4 regions of the Sodalis sp. RH16 genome follow, and region 1 is predicted to be linked to each of the others. Evidence: predicted binding sites of a transcription regulator. Region 1 holds the regulator's gene; each other region holds the start of a gene.

What was found. Region 1 encodes LexA, which represses DNA repair genes until DNA is damaged. Its sites were predicted from a motif close to TNCTGTATGTACATACAGNA; they were not measured.
Region 2: the regulator LexA is predicted to act here: its motif matches at 2,248-2,267, upstream of umuD (translesion error-prone DNA polymerase V autoproteolytic subunit).
Region 3: the regulator LexA is predicted to act here: its motif matches at 2,419-2,438, upstream of ACL2XJ_RS21785 (arabinose ABC transporter substrate-binding protein).
Region 4: the regulator LexA is predicted to act here: its motif matches at 1,662-1,681, upstream of sulA (SOS-induced cell division inhibitor SulA).

The regions. Positions count from the first base shown of each region.
Region 1 covers NZ_CP178737.1:1,377,811-1,381,857, forward strand. Annotated here, with positions in the region: gene zur (zinc uptake transcriptional repressor Zur) at 61-570, shown strand; gene ACL2XJ_RS06285 (CsbD family protein) at 717-926, opposite strand; gene lexA (transcriptional repressor LexA) at 1,446-2,054, opposite strand; gene ACL2XJ_RS06295 (diacylglycerol kinase) at 2,178-2,546, opposite strand; gene plsB (glycerol-3-phosphate 1-O-acyltransferase PlsB) at 2,672-4,047, shown strand, end outside.
Region 2 covers NZ_CP178737.1:676,667-680,713, reverse strand. Annotated here, with positions in the region: gene ACL2XJ_RS03120 (SOS response-associated peptidase family protein) at 1-546, shown strand, start outside; gene ACL2XJ_RS03115 (Y-family DNA polymerase) at 543-1,808, opposite strand; gene umuD (translesion error-prone DNA polymerase V autoproteolytic subunit) at 1,808-2,230, opposite strand; gene ACL2XJ_RS03105 (recombinase family protein) at 2,518-3,075, opposite strand; gene ACL2XJ_RS03100 (DUF3644 domain-containing protein) at 3,294-4,047, shown strand, end outside.
Region 3 covers NZ_CP178737.1:4,777,010-4,781,056, reverse strand. Annotated here, with positions in the region: gene araG (L-arabinose ABC transporter ATP-binding protein AraG) at 1-1,061, opposite strand, end outside; gene ACL2XJ_RS21785 (arabinose ABC transporter substrate-binding protein) at 1,236-2,216, opposite strand; gene ACL2XJ_RS21780 (ribulokinase) at 2,594-4,047, shown strand, end outside.
Region 4 covers NZ_CP178737.1:3,555,142-3,559,188, forward strand. Annotated here, with positions in the region: gene ompA (porin OmpA) at 1-783, opposite strand, end outside; gene sulA (SOS-induced cell division inhibitor SulA) at 1,136-1,642, opposite strand; gene ACL2XJ_RS16325 (TfoX/Sxy family DNA transformation protein) at 1,851-2,456, shown strand; gene yccS (YccS family putative transporter) at 2,490-4,047, opposite strand, start outside.

The DNA of each region.
Region 1 (4,047 bases):
ATTCGGTATTTTATCGTCATCATGATAAGATGATGGATAGATAAGCTACGGGGGTTCCCTATGAAAAGCATGACTAGTTCGCAATTGCTCAGTCAAGCTGAACAATTGTGTGAACAACGGAATGTACGCCTGACGCCGCAGCGGCTCGAAGTATTGCGCCTGATGACGCAGCAGGAGGGGGCAATTAGCGCCTACGATCTGCTTGATCTGTTAAGGGCCTCAGAACCCCAGGCTAAACCGCCGACTATATATCGCGCACTGGATTTTCTCATGGAGCAGGGATTTATACATCGCGTCGAGTCAACCAACAGCTTTGTCTTGTGCCATCATTTTGAAGAGCCTAGCCATACCTCGGCTTTTTTTATCTGCGATCGCTGCGGCCAGGTCACGGAGCAATCCACCGAGGGGATTGAGGAGATTCTACAACGCATGGCCCGGTCAGCGGGTTTTGCCATGCGGCATAACGTGGTGGAAGCCCATGGTTTTTGCCTCAAGTGTTCCGAAGTGCAATCCTGCGATCGGCTGCATAATTGCGGACACGACCATAGCATTGGGATCAAAAAGAGGTAATAGTTAAACAGGTAGGCATTAAAATTTTTAGTAGATTAGTTTAAGGATGTGATTAGGCAGGTGGTACATCCTTGTACCTTTGGGTAGGAACATTAATCTGATTATTCCGGGTAACCAACGTAATAGCGGGCTACCACGTTACATCGCTACCAGCGATATTTATTCTGGGTTTCCCAGTTCGAAACTTCCTTTTCTGCTGCTTCTTTGCCGTAACCATAACGTTCTTGAATTTTACCGATTAACTGGTCACGCTTCCCTTCAACAACGGTCAAATCATCATCGGTGAGTTTGCCCCATTGTTCTTTCATTTTACCCTTGAATTGCTTCCAGTTGCCGCTTGCTTGGTCAGTATTCATTGTAAAACTCCTTCGCTATCGTTTGGTGAGGAATTTTAATCATTAACCTTTTGCAGCGGTTAATGAATAATCGGATTCGTTAAAGAAAACGTCTGACATCGTTAATCTATAAGCTAACCCTATGAGATTAAGTATAGCAGTGCGTTTGGCGAAAGGTTTATTTGGCAGAGGATTTGACGTCATATGGACGGTAATTCCCGCGTTTTTTACCATAAGGCGATATAAAACAGCAGGTAGCGGAGGAAATTAGAGTGACGATAAATGTAACAAAATATGTATAAACTTCACTTGTGCTTTGACGCGGATAGCTGGCGGGAACAGCGATTAATGACGGCAAGTATTGAAGAAAGCGAGGCAAGAAAAGATGCAAAAAGGTTATTGAACGGAACAAAACGACGCGCCACAGCTCCCCCAATAAATCTGCGGCCGCCGAAGCTGATAAAGGACGCCGAAAACCAAACCGGGGGAGAATACGCTACCTAGAGTCACCAACAGATCAAAGCGGGTCCAGACAAAGGCTCAGATCCAATTGCCGTTGCGAATGACACCTACCGCCAATCCTTCGATAGTGAGCTCCTGCTGGCGTAAATCCACCACGATGGGGGAGAAATCACTGTTTTCAGGTAACAGCTCAACGATATTGCCTTGTCTTCTCAGGCGTTTTACCGTCACTTCATCGTTAATCCGCGCGACAATCACCTGGCCATTACGGGCATCCTGCGTTTTGTGCACCGCCAGCAAATCACCATCCATGATGCCGATGTCTTTCATTGACATGCCGCTGACGCGCAGCAAAAAGTCCGCATGGGGTTTGAACAAATCAGGATCGACTTTGTAATGGCTTTCGATATGCTGCTCCGCCAGCAATGGCTCGCCCGCCGCCACGCGGCCAATCAGAGGCAAACCGCTTTCTTCCTCAATGAGTAAACGGATCCCGCGGGAAGCGCCGGAGACAATCTCAATCGCCCCTTTTCGCGCCAGCGCCTTAAGGTGCTCCTCGGCGGCATTGGGTGAGCGAAACCCCAGCTGTTGGGCGATCTCCGCGCGTGTCGGCGGCATGCCGGTTTGCGATATATGATCGCGGATAAGGTCAAAAACCTCTTGTTGTCTGGCGGTTAACGCTTTCATTCCGTCCCCTGTTTGTTTATACAGTCTTCATGTGAGTATATACAGGTCGAGCCCAATTGAAAACCTCATGTGTGGCAAAACGTAATAAAAACGGCTGAATTTAACAACGGTTAAAAGAAGCCATCATCGAAATAGTCGCCACAGCAAGGTTATCCAGACCCAGGCCGCCAATATGATGGCCAGCGCAACCGCAGCCGACCCGAGATCCTTTGCCCGTCCCGAGAGGGGGTGCAGCTCTGGCCCGATGCGGTCCACCACCGCTTCTATGGCGCTGTTTATCGTTTCCATCACCAATACCAGCCACACCGAGCCAATCAATAAAATACGCGAAATAGCGTCGGATTCGAGATAATATGCAAGTACGATGGCAAGGATGGCTATTACCGCTTCCTGCCGAAAAGCCGCTTCATGACGCCAGGCCGCTGATAATCCTTTTAATGAATATCCCATGGCGTTATAGATACGTTTAAGTCCACTGATTTGGTTTGCCATACATTTGCGCGCTTGAGGAAAATTGCGCCCATATTACCGGTTCTTTGCGTTCTCATCACCACAGATCTGTTGCGCAGTTTCTGGTATTCTTGTGCCGCAATGCTAACAAGAGGCTTCACACAGATATGTCAGGTTGGCGTAACATTTATTATGCGTTATTGGATTTGCCAATAAAATTGCTGGTGAGAAGTAAGGTAATCCCCGCGAATCCACGGGAAGAAACCGGTCTGGATCCCATGCGGGCCATGATGTACGTGTTACCTTATAATTCCAAAGCGGATTTGCTTACCCTGCGCGGGCAGTGCTTAAAGCTCCAACTGCCGGATCCGCTGATTCCCCTGGAAATTGACGGGGTAACGCTGCCGCGTTATGTCTTTATTAACGATGGTCCGCGGGTTTTCTCCTACTTCACCGAGAAGCCGGAATCCGTCAAGTTATTCCACAATTACCTGGACTTACACCGTAACAATCCCCAGCTCGATGTACAAATGGTGCCGGTTTCCGTGATGTTCGGACGCGCCCCGGGCCGTGAAGCACAGCCCAACCAACCGGCTCCGCAGCTGCGGCTGCTGAACGGTTTTCAAAAATTCATCGCCATTCTCTGGCTGGGGCGTGACAGTTTTGTCCGCTTTTCCAATCCGCTGTCGATGCGGTACATGGCAACGGAACACGGTACGGATAAGACCATCGCGCAAAAGCTCGCCCGGGTCGCCCGGATACATTTTGCCCGCCAGCGCCTGGTGGCGGTTGGGCCGCGTTTGCCGGTACGCCAGGATCTTTTTAACAAGCTGCTGGCGTCCAAGGCCATTGAAAAAGCCATTGAAGATGAAGCCCGCAGCAAAAAAATCTCCACCGATAAGGCGCAGCAAACCGCCATCCAGCTGATGGAGGAAATTGCGGCGGACTTTTCTTATGAGGCCATACGTTTATCGGATCGGGTATTGAGCTGGACCTGGAATCGCCTGTATCAAGGTCTGCACGTACGCAATGCCGATCGGGTCCGGCAACTGGCCGAAGACGGTCACGAAATCGTCTACGTGCCCTGCCACCGCAGCCACATGGATTATCTGTTGCTGTCCTATGTACTTTATCACCAGGGATTGGTGCCCCCGCATATCGCCGCCGGCATTAACCTGAACTTTTGGCCGGCGGGCCCGATTTTCCGGCGCCTGGGGGCATTTTTTATCCGCCGCACGTTCAAGGGCAATAAACTCTACTCCACCATATTCCGTGAATACCTTGGGGAACTTTTCACCCGCGGCTACTCGGTGGAATATTTTATGGAGGGCGGGCGTTCCCGTACCGGACGCCTGCTGGAGCCCAAGACCGGCACGCTGACCATGACCATCCAGGCCATGCTGCGGGGAGGTAACCGGCCCATCACCCTGGTGCCGATTTATGTCGGCTATGAACATGTCATGGAGGTGGCCACCTACGCCAAGGAATTGCGCGGCGCCACCAAGGAAAAAGAGGGATTTTTGCAGATGGTGCGCGGGTTGCG
Region 2 (4,047 bases), 700 kb from region 1:
TATCTCGATCCTGTTAAATGGGGATATCAACCCGGCTGGGCGAAGGAGTCAAAACGGCCACCGATGATTAATGCTCGTGTTGAGACCGTTGCAACGAGCCGGATGTTTAAACCACTCTTTGAGCACGGCCGCGCGATTGTGATGGCAGATGGATGGTATGAATGGAAGAAAGGCCCTACTGATGCGAAAATTAAGCAGCCCTATTTTATCTACCACAAATCACATACACCATTATTCTTAGCGGCCATAAGCCGGTATCACCCTGATGTGGCAGAAACACCTGAGGATGACGGGTTTGTGATTGTTACCGCTGCAAGCGATGAAGGATTATTAGATATCCATGACCGCCGACCGCTCGTACTTGATCCCGAACAAGCGCTGGAATGGCTGGACGGAGACACTCTTCCTGAGCGCGCGCTGGAAATAGCGGAAAAGGAGTCCGTATCGCCTTCAAGATTCGCCTGGCATCCTGTTATGAAAAAGGTCGGAAGCATTAGGAACAACGGCCCGGAGCTGATTGAACAAATATCTGACCCGCTGGTTTAGACTCTTACGCGCATCAAATCACTGAAGCGTGTCGTGTAAGCTGGCGAGAGCATCTGACGCTTCATCTCCCAACTTTTCTGAATACCTTGTCCGGCAAACCATACGCGTCCCTTTCCGCTGTGATTGATGCCATCCAGCACAGCCATCAATTGCTCACTGTTAGAGCGCGGCTTGTACTCATCGAAAAGACCAAGCTGTGCGACGCCCTGACTGTAGAAATCCCCTAACATCACACCGCATTTCTGGAACCTGTGGCCGTCCTGCCAGATCGCATCAAGGCATTTGGTTGCGGCGGCAACGATATCCCGACTATCTTGTGTCGGTATCTGTAATTTAGTGCCAGCTGTTTTACCGTAGTAAACCTCATTCACGGCAAATGGGCTCGTTTTGACGAATGCTGAAATATGGCGACAGTACTGATGCTCTCCACGAAGCTTTTCTGCTGCACGTACTGCATGACTGCAGATTGCTTCACGCATTAAGTCGTATTCAGACACTCTATCGCCAAACGATCGTGAGCAGATGATCTGCTGCTTGGTTGGAGCAAACTCCTCAAGCTCTAAGCAAGGCTCCCCACGTAGTTCTCTCACAGTTCTCTCTAAAACTATGTTGAAATGCTTGCGGATCAGCGGCGTAGGCGTATCTGCAAGCTGGAGTGCGGTTTTAATTCCCATGTCGTTCAGCTTTTTTGAAATTTTGCGTCCGATTCCCCAAACCTCACCAACCTCGACAAGAGCCATCAGTTTTCTTTGACGAGCAAGTAACGATAAATCAACGACACCGCCGGTCTTTGTCCACTTCTTTGCAGCATAATTAGCAAGTTTGGCGAGGGTCTTAGTCGGGGCAATTCCAACGCCTACGGTCAAACCGGTCCACTGAAGAACCTTGGCCCTCACTTCACGGCCAAACTCTTCTAAATCCCGGCAATTACTAACCCCTTGCAGATTCATGAATGCTTCGTCTATTGAATAGACTTCCACGGCTGGAGACATTTCTTCCAGAACGGTCATAACCCGTGAGCTCATGTCTGCGTAAAGCGCGTAGTTACTGCTGAATGTAACAACCTTGTGCTTTTCGAAGATGTCACGCATCTTGAAGAATGGATCGCCCATACGGATACCTAATTTTTTTGCTTCCATACTGCGAGCTATTACGCAACCATCGTTGTTACTTAAAACGACGACAGGTCGTCCGCGTAAGTCAGGGCGAAACACCGTTTCGCAACTGGCATAGAAGCTGTTCACATCCGCCAGCGCAAACATTATTGAAACCCGTTGATGCTAAATGTGACAACGCCGAAAACTTCCAGCTCATCCCCACCGTCATGAAGAACTATCGGAGGGAAATCAGGATTCATAGGGATGAGCTGAACAACCGGGTGCAAGCAAAGGCGCTTGACCGTGTACTCACCTGCCAGAGATGCGATGATGATATCTCCATGCTTTGCCTGCAGGCTGCGGTCTACGACAAGAAGTGATCCTTCGTAGATTCCGGCATCAACCATCGACATGCCAGTCGCCATGACAAAGTAGGTTGCTGCGGGGTGACTTATACAAAGCTCATTCAAATCAATGCCTTTTTCTATATAATCCTGCGCGGGCGAAGGAAATCCTGCCTGAACCCTGTCCTGAAAAAAAGGTATCAAAAGTTTCAATGGGTCCGGGGTTGGATAAAAAACGGTCATAAGGCGCCTCACGATTATACTGTTTATGCATACAGTATAATCATGAGTGTTTTAGATTGTGAAGCGCGGTGATTTAGAAAAATCTTAGGTTGATGATCAACAAGGAAAGAATTTAAGAGGCCTCTACAGCAGGATAGGGCATTCCATATGCGGTTTTACTACCTTAGATTTCATGCTCATCAGCCAAACTAACGAATGGCAATTATTGATCTCACTCAAGATGCAATCGAGTCTGTTGAAAATAATTATTTTAAACAGCAAGTTAGTTTGTTATCGGAGCTTAAACTTTATACTTTACGGATGTAACGGTATAGGGTTTCTCTACTTATACCGAACTGTTTCGCGAGATGAGTCTTGTTCTGACCTTCAGAGGCCAGTTGTTTTATCTTCTCAATTCCCTGCGCATCTAAAGTTTTTTTACGTCCTCGATATACGCCACGCTTTTTTGCTAAATCGATCCCTTCTCTTTGCCGTTCTTTGATGAGCGAACGTTCAAATTCAGCAAATGCACCCATCACCGAAAGAAGTAGTTGGGCAATCGGTGAATCATCGCCGCTGAAGGTCAGCCCTTCTTTAATAAACTGGACTCGTGCGCCTTTGGCAGTTAATTCCTTTACCAGGCTGCGTAGATTATCAAGGTTCCTGGCAAGTCGATCCATACTGTGGATTATTATGGTATCCCCTTCTCGGGCAAACGATAGCAAAAGCTTCAGCTCTGGTCGGTTAGTATCTTTCCCAGAAACCTTATCGATAAAAATCTTATCAAGGTGGAGCCCATTCAGTTGGCGCTCAACAGATTGCTCTTCAGAACTAACGCGTACATAACCAATTCGTTGCCCTTGCATTAGTTTCCCCTCTAAAAATGTCATATTGGGGTGTACTCTAAAGTGATGTCTTAAGAGATCATCAAAGATGTGTATCTGGGGTTCTGAAAATATTTTGTTGACACAATTTGCTTGAACTCATAGAACCTAATATGACATTTCGTTTTTTTACCTATGGAGCACCAAACGTACAAAATTTATCATGGTGCAATAATGCTGTTAGGTTAGGGAGAGATAGAATGAGCAAGTTTGATAAAGTGGACTTAGCATATGATTTCTTGGTTTTGAGAGAACGGAACCAAGAGTCATTTACCATAGAAGAATTGGCGGCGGCTACTGGATGGAAAGTAAAAACCTGCAAGACTTATCCTACAAAAACATGGAATAAATTTATATCTAGAGATGGGGAACAATATACAACTCTTGGGATAAAATATCTTAGCAAGGAAGATTTTCGTCATGTTAATACCCAAAAGAATATGGATTCAATTCCGCAATCAGAGCGAAGCATTAATCTAAAAAAGGCCAGAGAGTTTGCGCTACTCGCTGTGGCTACATATAACAACCCTTTTACTGAATTTAAAACATATGGTTTCATTGTTAACATTGTTATAGCGTACACATCTTTATTCCATGCTATTTTTGCCAAAAATGGTACTCCATATAATTATCTCGAAGAAGATGGGAGGCCTAAATTAGTCGATGGCGAAGAGAAAGCTTGGGAGTTAAAAACTTGTTGTCAAGAGTATTGGCCTGGTGTTGAATCTGCCGAAAAGGCAAACTTAATCTTCCTTATTGGGTTGAGAAACATAATAGAGCATCGAGGACTACCCGCTGTTGATTTATTAACGTTTGGCGAATGCCAAGCTGCAATAAATAACTTTGAGAACTTAGTTATAAAAGAGTTTGGTGAAACGAGTGCTTTGATGATTAATTTAGCTCTTGCAATGCAATTGACGAGAGCAACCCAACAGGCACAAATTGATGCAATTA
Region 3 (4,047 bases), 2.7 Mb from region 1:
TTTTCCCGCACTGAATGTACCGGAATCAGGCCGTCGGCCTTGCGGTCTTCCGGACAGAGCATCAGCCCGGCGCTGATGGCATCAATGGGGGAACGGATGGAAATGGGTTTGCCGTCCAGCAGCAATTGGCCGCCGGTAATCAGCGTTCCGCCGAAGAGGCCTTTCATCAGTTCGCTGCGCCCCGCTCCCACCAGTCCGAACAGACCGACGATTTCACCGGCGCGTACCGATAAGGAAATGGGAGTCTTCACCCCCACCGCCTCTATTTTGTCCAGTTCCAGCCTGACGTCGCCGTGGGGACGGGGAACATAATCATAAATGTCCCCCAGATTACGCCCCACCATGGCCTGCACCAGAATGTCGTGGTCCACGGCGGTCATGTCGTCAAAGGTGCGCACATATTTGCCGTCTTTGAATACCGTGATGGCGTCCCCCAGCGTAAAGATTTCTTCCATACGATGGGAAACGTAAAGAATGACCCGTCCCTCGGCGCGCAGCTCGCGGATAACACGGAATAACTGCTCTATTTCCCGCGCCGACAATGAACTGGTGGGCTCGTCAAAAGCGATGATTTTGGCATTACGGGTTAATGCCTTGGCGATTTCAACCATTTGCCACTGGGCGATGGACAGATACTTAAGCGGCGTTTCCGGCGCGATATCCAGCCCCAAATGCTCCAGCTGCAGCTTGGTTTCATAATTCAGAATGCCGCGGTTAACAAAACCGTGCTTGTTTGGTAATTGACCCAGATAAATATTTTCCGCCACCGTCATCTCGGGAACCAGATGCAGTTCCTGGTAAATAATCGCTACCCCGGCGTTCAACGCATCGGTGGTGGTATTGAAATGAACCGGCTGCCCCTTGATCAGGATTTCGCCCTGCGTCGGCGTATAGCTGCCGCTGAGAATCTTCAGCAAAGTCGATTTCCCGGCGCCGTTCTCCCCCATGAGGGCATGGATTTGACCCGAATAACAATCGAAGCTGATATCGTCCAGCGCTTTCACGCCGGGAAAGGTTTTACCAATGCCGCGAAACGATAGATAAGGTGTCTGAATTGTCATGAACACATCCTCGCGTTAACAGATCCGGACAGTGCGCCGGCAATCCCGCTACGGTAACTATCAGGGGTTTTGACTGACACGGACACATCCTCTTGATGAATGACGTCGTCATGGACCGGGACGGCCTCGGCCGTCCCGGCAAACACTTGTTCCGTTAAAAATGTCGGTTAAAAATTACAGGCCTTTTTTCTTCAGTTCTTCTTTGAAGTTATCGCGGGTAATCAATACCACGTCGGTGACTTCGGTGAATTTCGGCGGTTCAACGCCCTTGGTTACCCAGTCATGCATCATCTGGATACTCTTGTAACCGTGTACGTCGGGGCTGGGCAATAAAGAACCGTAGAAACCGGTGGATTCGTTTTTGGACAGCTCATTCACCGCATCCACGCCGTTGATGCCGACGCCGATAACGTCAGGCGCCTTGAATCCCTGACCTTCGGTGGCGCGCACGCCGCCCAGCACGGTATTGTCGTTCATGCCGACAATCAGCCAGTGTTTCACGCCGGGATGCTGGACCAGCAGTGAGTTGCCGGCGTCAAACGCGCCGGGGATATCATTGGACTTGGTGGGGACCTGGTAGATTTGTTTATCCGGTATGCCGGCGGCTTTTAACGCATCCATGGCGCCGGTGGTGCGGCGACGAGCGGTATCGAGCTCATTGGCGGTAATGGCCATGACCCCGGTGTCGGCCACTTTCCAGCCGCGCTTGGTCATTTCCTTGAACTCTTCCTGGCCGGCGCGCTGGCCCAGCTGGGTGGCGGCCATCATGACGATGGGAACGTTAACCATGGGTTTGCCTTTGGCGTCGACGAACTGGTCATCCACCGCCATGACTTTCATATCGTAGCTGCGTGCTTTGGCGACAATCGCCGAGCCAAGTTTGGGATCGGGGGTACAAATGACAAACCCTTTGGCACCGCTGGCCGCCAGGCTATCGATCGCATTAAGTGTTTTTTCACCATCGGGTACGGCAATTTTAATCACGTCAAAGCCCATATCTTTGCCGGCTTTGTCAGCAAAACGCCATTCGGTTTGAAACCAGGGTTCTTCAGGTTGTTTCACCAAAAAACCCAACTTCATGTTCTCCGCCATAGCCGAATGAGACATAACAGCGGCTACTGCAATTGCCGCCAGTGCCTTAGTGAATTTATGCATGGAACTCTCCGGTAATTATTATCGCTCTGCTTCGAAATGCTGAAGCGTGTAAGCGTTATCAGTCGGTAAGATTTTACCCGGTGGTACTGCCAGGCGGCCTATGAGTCGCCATTTATCCAATCGGGCCCTTTAGACGGATGTAGTTTTAACGTTTACGTGTTACCAAAATGTAGAGCGTTATCACAGTTCTCAATAACAGCAGTTTTGTGCATAGATACAGCAAAATTCATCTGTGAAGGACTTTATGAGGAACATCACATTTCAGTCACTGGCGGCAGGAAAGTGCATACTTCCAGCTAACGTCTCCTCACTGCCCGATTAAAACCCCCTTATGGTTATCGACATCATCAGGTTTCGGGTTAACAGGAGATACGAGCATGACTGAAGAGGCCATTAGCCTCGGGCTTGATTTCGGCAGTGATTCAGTGCGCGCCCTGGCGGTTGCCTGCGGCAGCGGTAAAGAGCTGGCCACCGAAGTTGTCTGGTACCCGCGCTGGCGCGAGGGCCGGTATTGCAAACCCGCGGATAACCAGTTCCGCCACCATCCGGCGGATTATCTGGAGTCCATGGAGCAGGCGATCCGCGCCGTGGTGGCGCATTTGTCGCCGGCGCAGCGGGAAAGCATCGTCGGCATCGGGGTGGACACCACCGGCTCGACGCCGGCCCCCATTGATGCCGAAGGCCGGGTTCTGGCCCTGCGGCCGGAATTCGCCGATAATCCCAACGCCATGTTTATTTTGTGGAAGGACCATACCTCCATAGAAGAAGCTGAAGCCATCAACCAACTGTGCCGCAGCGGTGAATTCCCCGACTATTCCCGCTATATCGGCGGTGTCTATTCATCGGAGTGGTTCTGGGCAAAAATCCTCCATATCACCCGCCAGGACCGCCAGGTCCGCCAGGAAGCGGTCTCCTGGATTGAGCTGTGCGACTGGATCCCGGCGGTATTGTCTGCCACCACGCGTCCTGAGGAAATCAGGCGCGGCCGCTGCTCCGCCGGACATAAATCCCTCTGGCATCCGGTATGGGGCGGCGTACCGCCAAAAGCGTTTCTCCATGCCCTTGATCCGGTATTGACGGAAAATCTGCAATACCCGCTCTTTACCGACACCTATACCGCCGACCTGCCGGTGGGCCGCATCAGCGCCGAATGGGCGCAAAAGCTCGGCGTGCCGGCTACCGTAACCATTGCCGGCGGGGCCTTTGACTGCCATATCGGCGCCGTGGGGGCCGGCGCTCAGCCCTATACCCTGGTAAAGGTCATCGGCACGTCCACCTGCGATATCCTGATAGCCGATGAACAAAAAGTCGGCGAACGCTCCATTGCCGGTATCTGCGGCCAGGTGGACGGCAGCGTCATTCCCGGCTTTATCGGCCTGGAGGCGGGACAGTCGGCTTTTGGCGATATTTATGCCTGGTACGGCAAGGTGCTGGGCTGGCCCCTGCGCCGGGCCGCACGGCAAAATCCTTCCCTACAGCCGGCGCTCGAGGCCATAGAAACCGACATGCTGTCGGCGCTGGCCGAAGCCTGGGCTGAGGAACCGTCCCTGGAACATCTGCCGGTGGTGCTGGACTGGTTCAATGGCCGCCGCACTCCTTATGCCAACCAGCGCCTGAAAGGGGTTATCACCGGACTTAACCTGGGCACCGACGCGCCGGCGCTGTTCGGCGGGTTGATTGCCGCCACCGCCTTCGGCGCGCGCGCCATCATGGAGTGCTTCGTTGATCAGGGCATTCCGGTGGAGAACGTGCTGGTGCTGGGGGGCATTGCCCGCAAATCGCCGATCATCATGCAGGTGCTGGCGGATGTCATGAATCGTCCGCTGCAGCT
Region 4 (4,047 bases), 2.2 Mb from region 1:
GGAGCTCAACTGGGAATACAGTTGATCCAGGGCCTGTTGACCTTCCGGCTTCAGAGTGGACTTGTTGAAGTTAAACAGTACGTCTGAACGCAGTGTGAAATGCTTGGTTTGTACAACCGGGGCCGGAGCCGGGGCCGCAGGAGTCACGACCGGAGCCGGAGTACCCTGACCGAAGCGGTAAGAAACGCCCACGCTCAGCAAGCCATTATCAGGACGCGCGCCGACAGTGCTGGCATCGCCGATATTGTTGACCCACTGGTAATCAAGACGGGTTGCCCAGTCCTGGGTGATAGCGTATTCAAGACCAATAGCGGCCAACGGGGAAACACCGGTATCGTGATCGCTCAGGCGACCGGCAGAACCGTTGTCGTAGTTGGCTTTCGAATCAGCACGCCAAACCATGCCACCCAAACGGGTGTAAATATCCAAATCGTCGGTAAGCGGATAGCTGAGTTTAGCTGCCAGCGAAATACCTTGGGCCTTAAACGCACCGTTGTCCACGCTGCCTTTGTAAGCCATGCGGCCTAGCCAGTCATAGCCCAGTTCAAACCCTAAATACGGATTTGCCTGATAACCGAGAAAAGCACCGGCACCTAACTGTTCGTTACGGGTAGGACCATTGCCGATACGGTTATCATAACCATTACCGTAAAAACCGGTATCATGGTAAGAGGACCAGCCCAATTTACCACCGGTGTACCAGGTGTTATCTTGGGGAGCGGCTTGCGCTACGGTTGCGAAACCCGCCAATGCCACTGCAAGTGCGATAGCTGTCTTTTTCATTCTTTGCGCCTCGTTATCATCCAAATAGGCAATGAGCTCTTAAAGCTAATTTAAAAAATCCATTGCCAGAGTCAGTGCTCCGCGTTTAAACATCGCCATTCAACAGGCGTTATAGAGCAACCCTGGCGAATTAAAGTCTACAACGAAGTGGGAAACTTACAAGTAAGATGTAGTAAGCCGCTAATAAAAAACAGCGTTTCGTGTATGTTTCATTGACCGAAATCGTGACAAAGTGATAGCCGCTCACGGCACTGGAATGGCTGGCGACCCGCATATATACTGGAGTGAGGCAAATTTAAAGGGATTTTGTCTTCCGTGCTGACACCCTTATTGAGATAAATCTTAAAATGAGTCAATGATAGCGCGAAGAATGAATTTTTAGCCCTGAAAACTGTCCAGAGGACCGGTTAGTCTCGTTTTGAGGATACATAATGAACCCGTAAGACCCCCCTTGTTGCGCGGCATCGCGCAGTCGACGCTTCTCATTGTCCGTCAATTCTTCAGGAAACCAGCCCAGGATTACGCTGTAATTTCCCGTCAATAATGCTTTCTCCATCGCCGCAACGGTATCGAAAGCCGTAGGTTGACGCAATTGCACCATTTTTTCCAGCGGCAGGCCCGACTGCATCAGCCAGGGGCGGCTCAATTTGCGTGACGAGGTCAGCCACAGCAGCCAGCGTGACTGGGTTCCCAATTGCCGCAGCAACGGCAGGAGGATATGTCCCACCATGGGCTGATCTTCAAAATAAACCACTTCGCTGATAATACCTTTGGCCATGGAGAGCGAGGAATCCTCCGATACGTTTTCCTCCTGGATCGTTTGGCCGAAATGACGTGCGGCTTGAAGTTGAGTGTGCATGGAATGTACGCCCCTGGTTAACTGTATATAAATACAGTATCCGGGTTCGGGATGAAAATCAACCGGAATTTTAAGCAGCCTCGCAAAAATCCTCCTGACAGGGCGCCTGCGGCAGATTAAGTTGAAAACCACATGGAAAATACTGTATTTTTAAGTAGTTGCACGAATAAAGAGTAGGGACTCTCAACACAATAACACGGAGCATTTGATGGAAACGGCATATAAACAGCGGATTTCACAGGCAGTACCTTTCTTCTCGCCGCTGGGCGTTATCACCACCCGATCGCAATTCGGCGGCTACAGTATCTGCGCCGATAAGGTGATGTTCGGGCTGATACTGGATGGCGAGCTTTATCTTCGCGGCACCCGGCAAAGCGAACACGTTTATCTCGCCGAAGGCATGCAAAAACTCATCTATACCAAACGGGGCGTTCCGGTATCGTTGAATTATTATCATGTGAACGAAGAGCTGTGGCTAAAGGGCGATCGACTGCTGGTCCTGGCCGCCCAGTCCCTTGATGAGTCAAAACACGATCGGCGTGAAAAAACCTCCAGCCCCAGGCTGAAGGATTTGCCCAATATCGGCCAGGGTATCGAGCGGCTGTTATGGAAAGCCGGCATACAGGATATCGAATCCCTGCGCTGCTATGGCGCCAAGAGCAGCTACCTGAAACTGCGCGCAATTAAACAAAACCTGAGCGTCAAGGTGCTGTTCGCCCTGGAGGGCGCATTGTCCGGCCACCACTCAGCCGCATTGCCCCCGATGCAGCGCAGTGAATTGCTTGAATGGTTTGAGCGGCAATCCTGCCGCTAGCGCCGCCGTCCGCCGCCGTTCCGGCGACGGCAGCTAAGCCGGTTTGAATCGGGTTTCAACATCCTGTTTGCGCGCTATCAGTTCAGGCAACAGTTCAAGCAACAGGCCGATTTGCTGTAGTACCAGCTGTTCCCTGGCTTCCGGCTCCGGCGCGATATGCTGGATGCGATCAATCAATTGATCCCGTTCCTGATTCACCCGCAGGGACAATTTATCCTGATATTGCAAGGCGTCGTCCACATAACAAGCGGCATCGTCCAGCACCTTCAGCAGCGCCGCCGAGGACATTTTTTCGCGATGGGCTCCCAGGGTGGAAATATAGCTCAGGAAGGTATGATTCAGACAAAGCAGCCGGAACGCCAGGTCCATCACCGCACCGGGCGTTCTGGATTCCGCCGCCATATTTGACACCACCGAGGCCAGCTCGGCGTCCTTGTTATGGGCGTCTCGCCGGGCAATCCGGTAGTCCAGGCGATTATCCTTGCCCTGATGGTACTGCACCAGGATGGCATCCAGATAACGGCAATTGGCGAAAAGACTGTTATTCATTACCGCGGGCAGACGGCGAAAACGCCAGTCCGGCCAGATAAAACTCACCGCCGCCCAGGCTATGGCGCAGCCGACAAAGGTATCGAATACCCTGGGCAGCGCCACGTCGAACCCTTCCCCCAGCAAATTGAAGCATAGCATCACCAGCAGGGTAATAAACATGGTGGCCTGGGCGTACTGCCTGTTGCGAAAGGCAAAGAATAACGTGCCGCTGAGCACGATGAGGACCAGTTGCCCTTCGGTTGAAGGAACAAAATAGAGGATGGGCAGGCTCAGCAGGATGCCGCCGAGGGTGCCGATAATCCTCAGCGCCAACCGTCTTCTGGTGGCCTGGTAGTTGGGCTGGCAGACAAACAGGCTGGTGAGCATAATCCAGTAGCCATAATGCAGTCCGCTTAGCTGGATAAACGCGTAACCGACGCACAGTACCAGGGACATTCGCACCGCATGGCGGAACAGCGCCGATTCCGGACTGAGATGGCTGCCGATACGCGATCGGATATCGCTGAACCCGGTCAGCTTATCGTCCGCGAGATTATTTTCTTCCGGGTTATTGCGGGCTATCGCCTGTTCAGATTCGATGGTGGCCAATTGAGCGTCGATGGCGCGCAGATTATTCAGCAGATTTTTAAGCCCCTTGACCTGCCCCGGCCCGGCCCCGCGATCGATTGCCGCGTCCAGATGGCTGAAGGCGCGCTCGAAACGCTGGTCATGCTCATATTTCTGATGCAACAAAATAGATTGTGAAAGGGTGTCGCAGGCGCGGGCCTGCATAGCCAGCAGCCGCTGGAAACGAAACAGCACATCGCTGTAGCGCAGTTGTTCCCTAAGTTGCTGGTACTGCACATGGGATGAGCTGGCCCGTTCGTGAATATCCTGCGCGACAAAATAATAATGCAGCGCGCGTCGGGTGCCGCGTTGCCCGCGATCGCCGCGCAAACGGGTCAATAACGACGACTTGATCTGGTTCATCGCCTCCACGACGTCGCTGTTTGCCATGGCGACTTCAATCAGGGCGCGGTCATCGGCATCCTCCAGATCC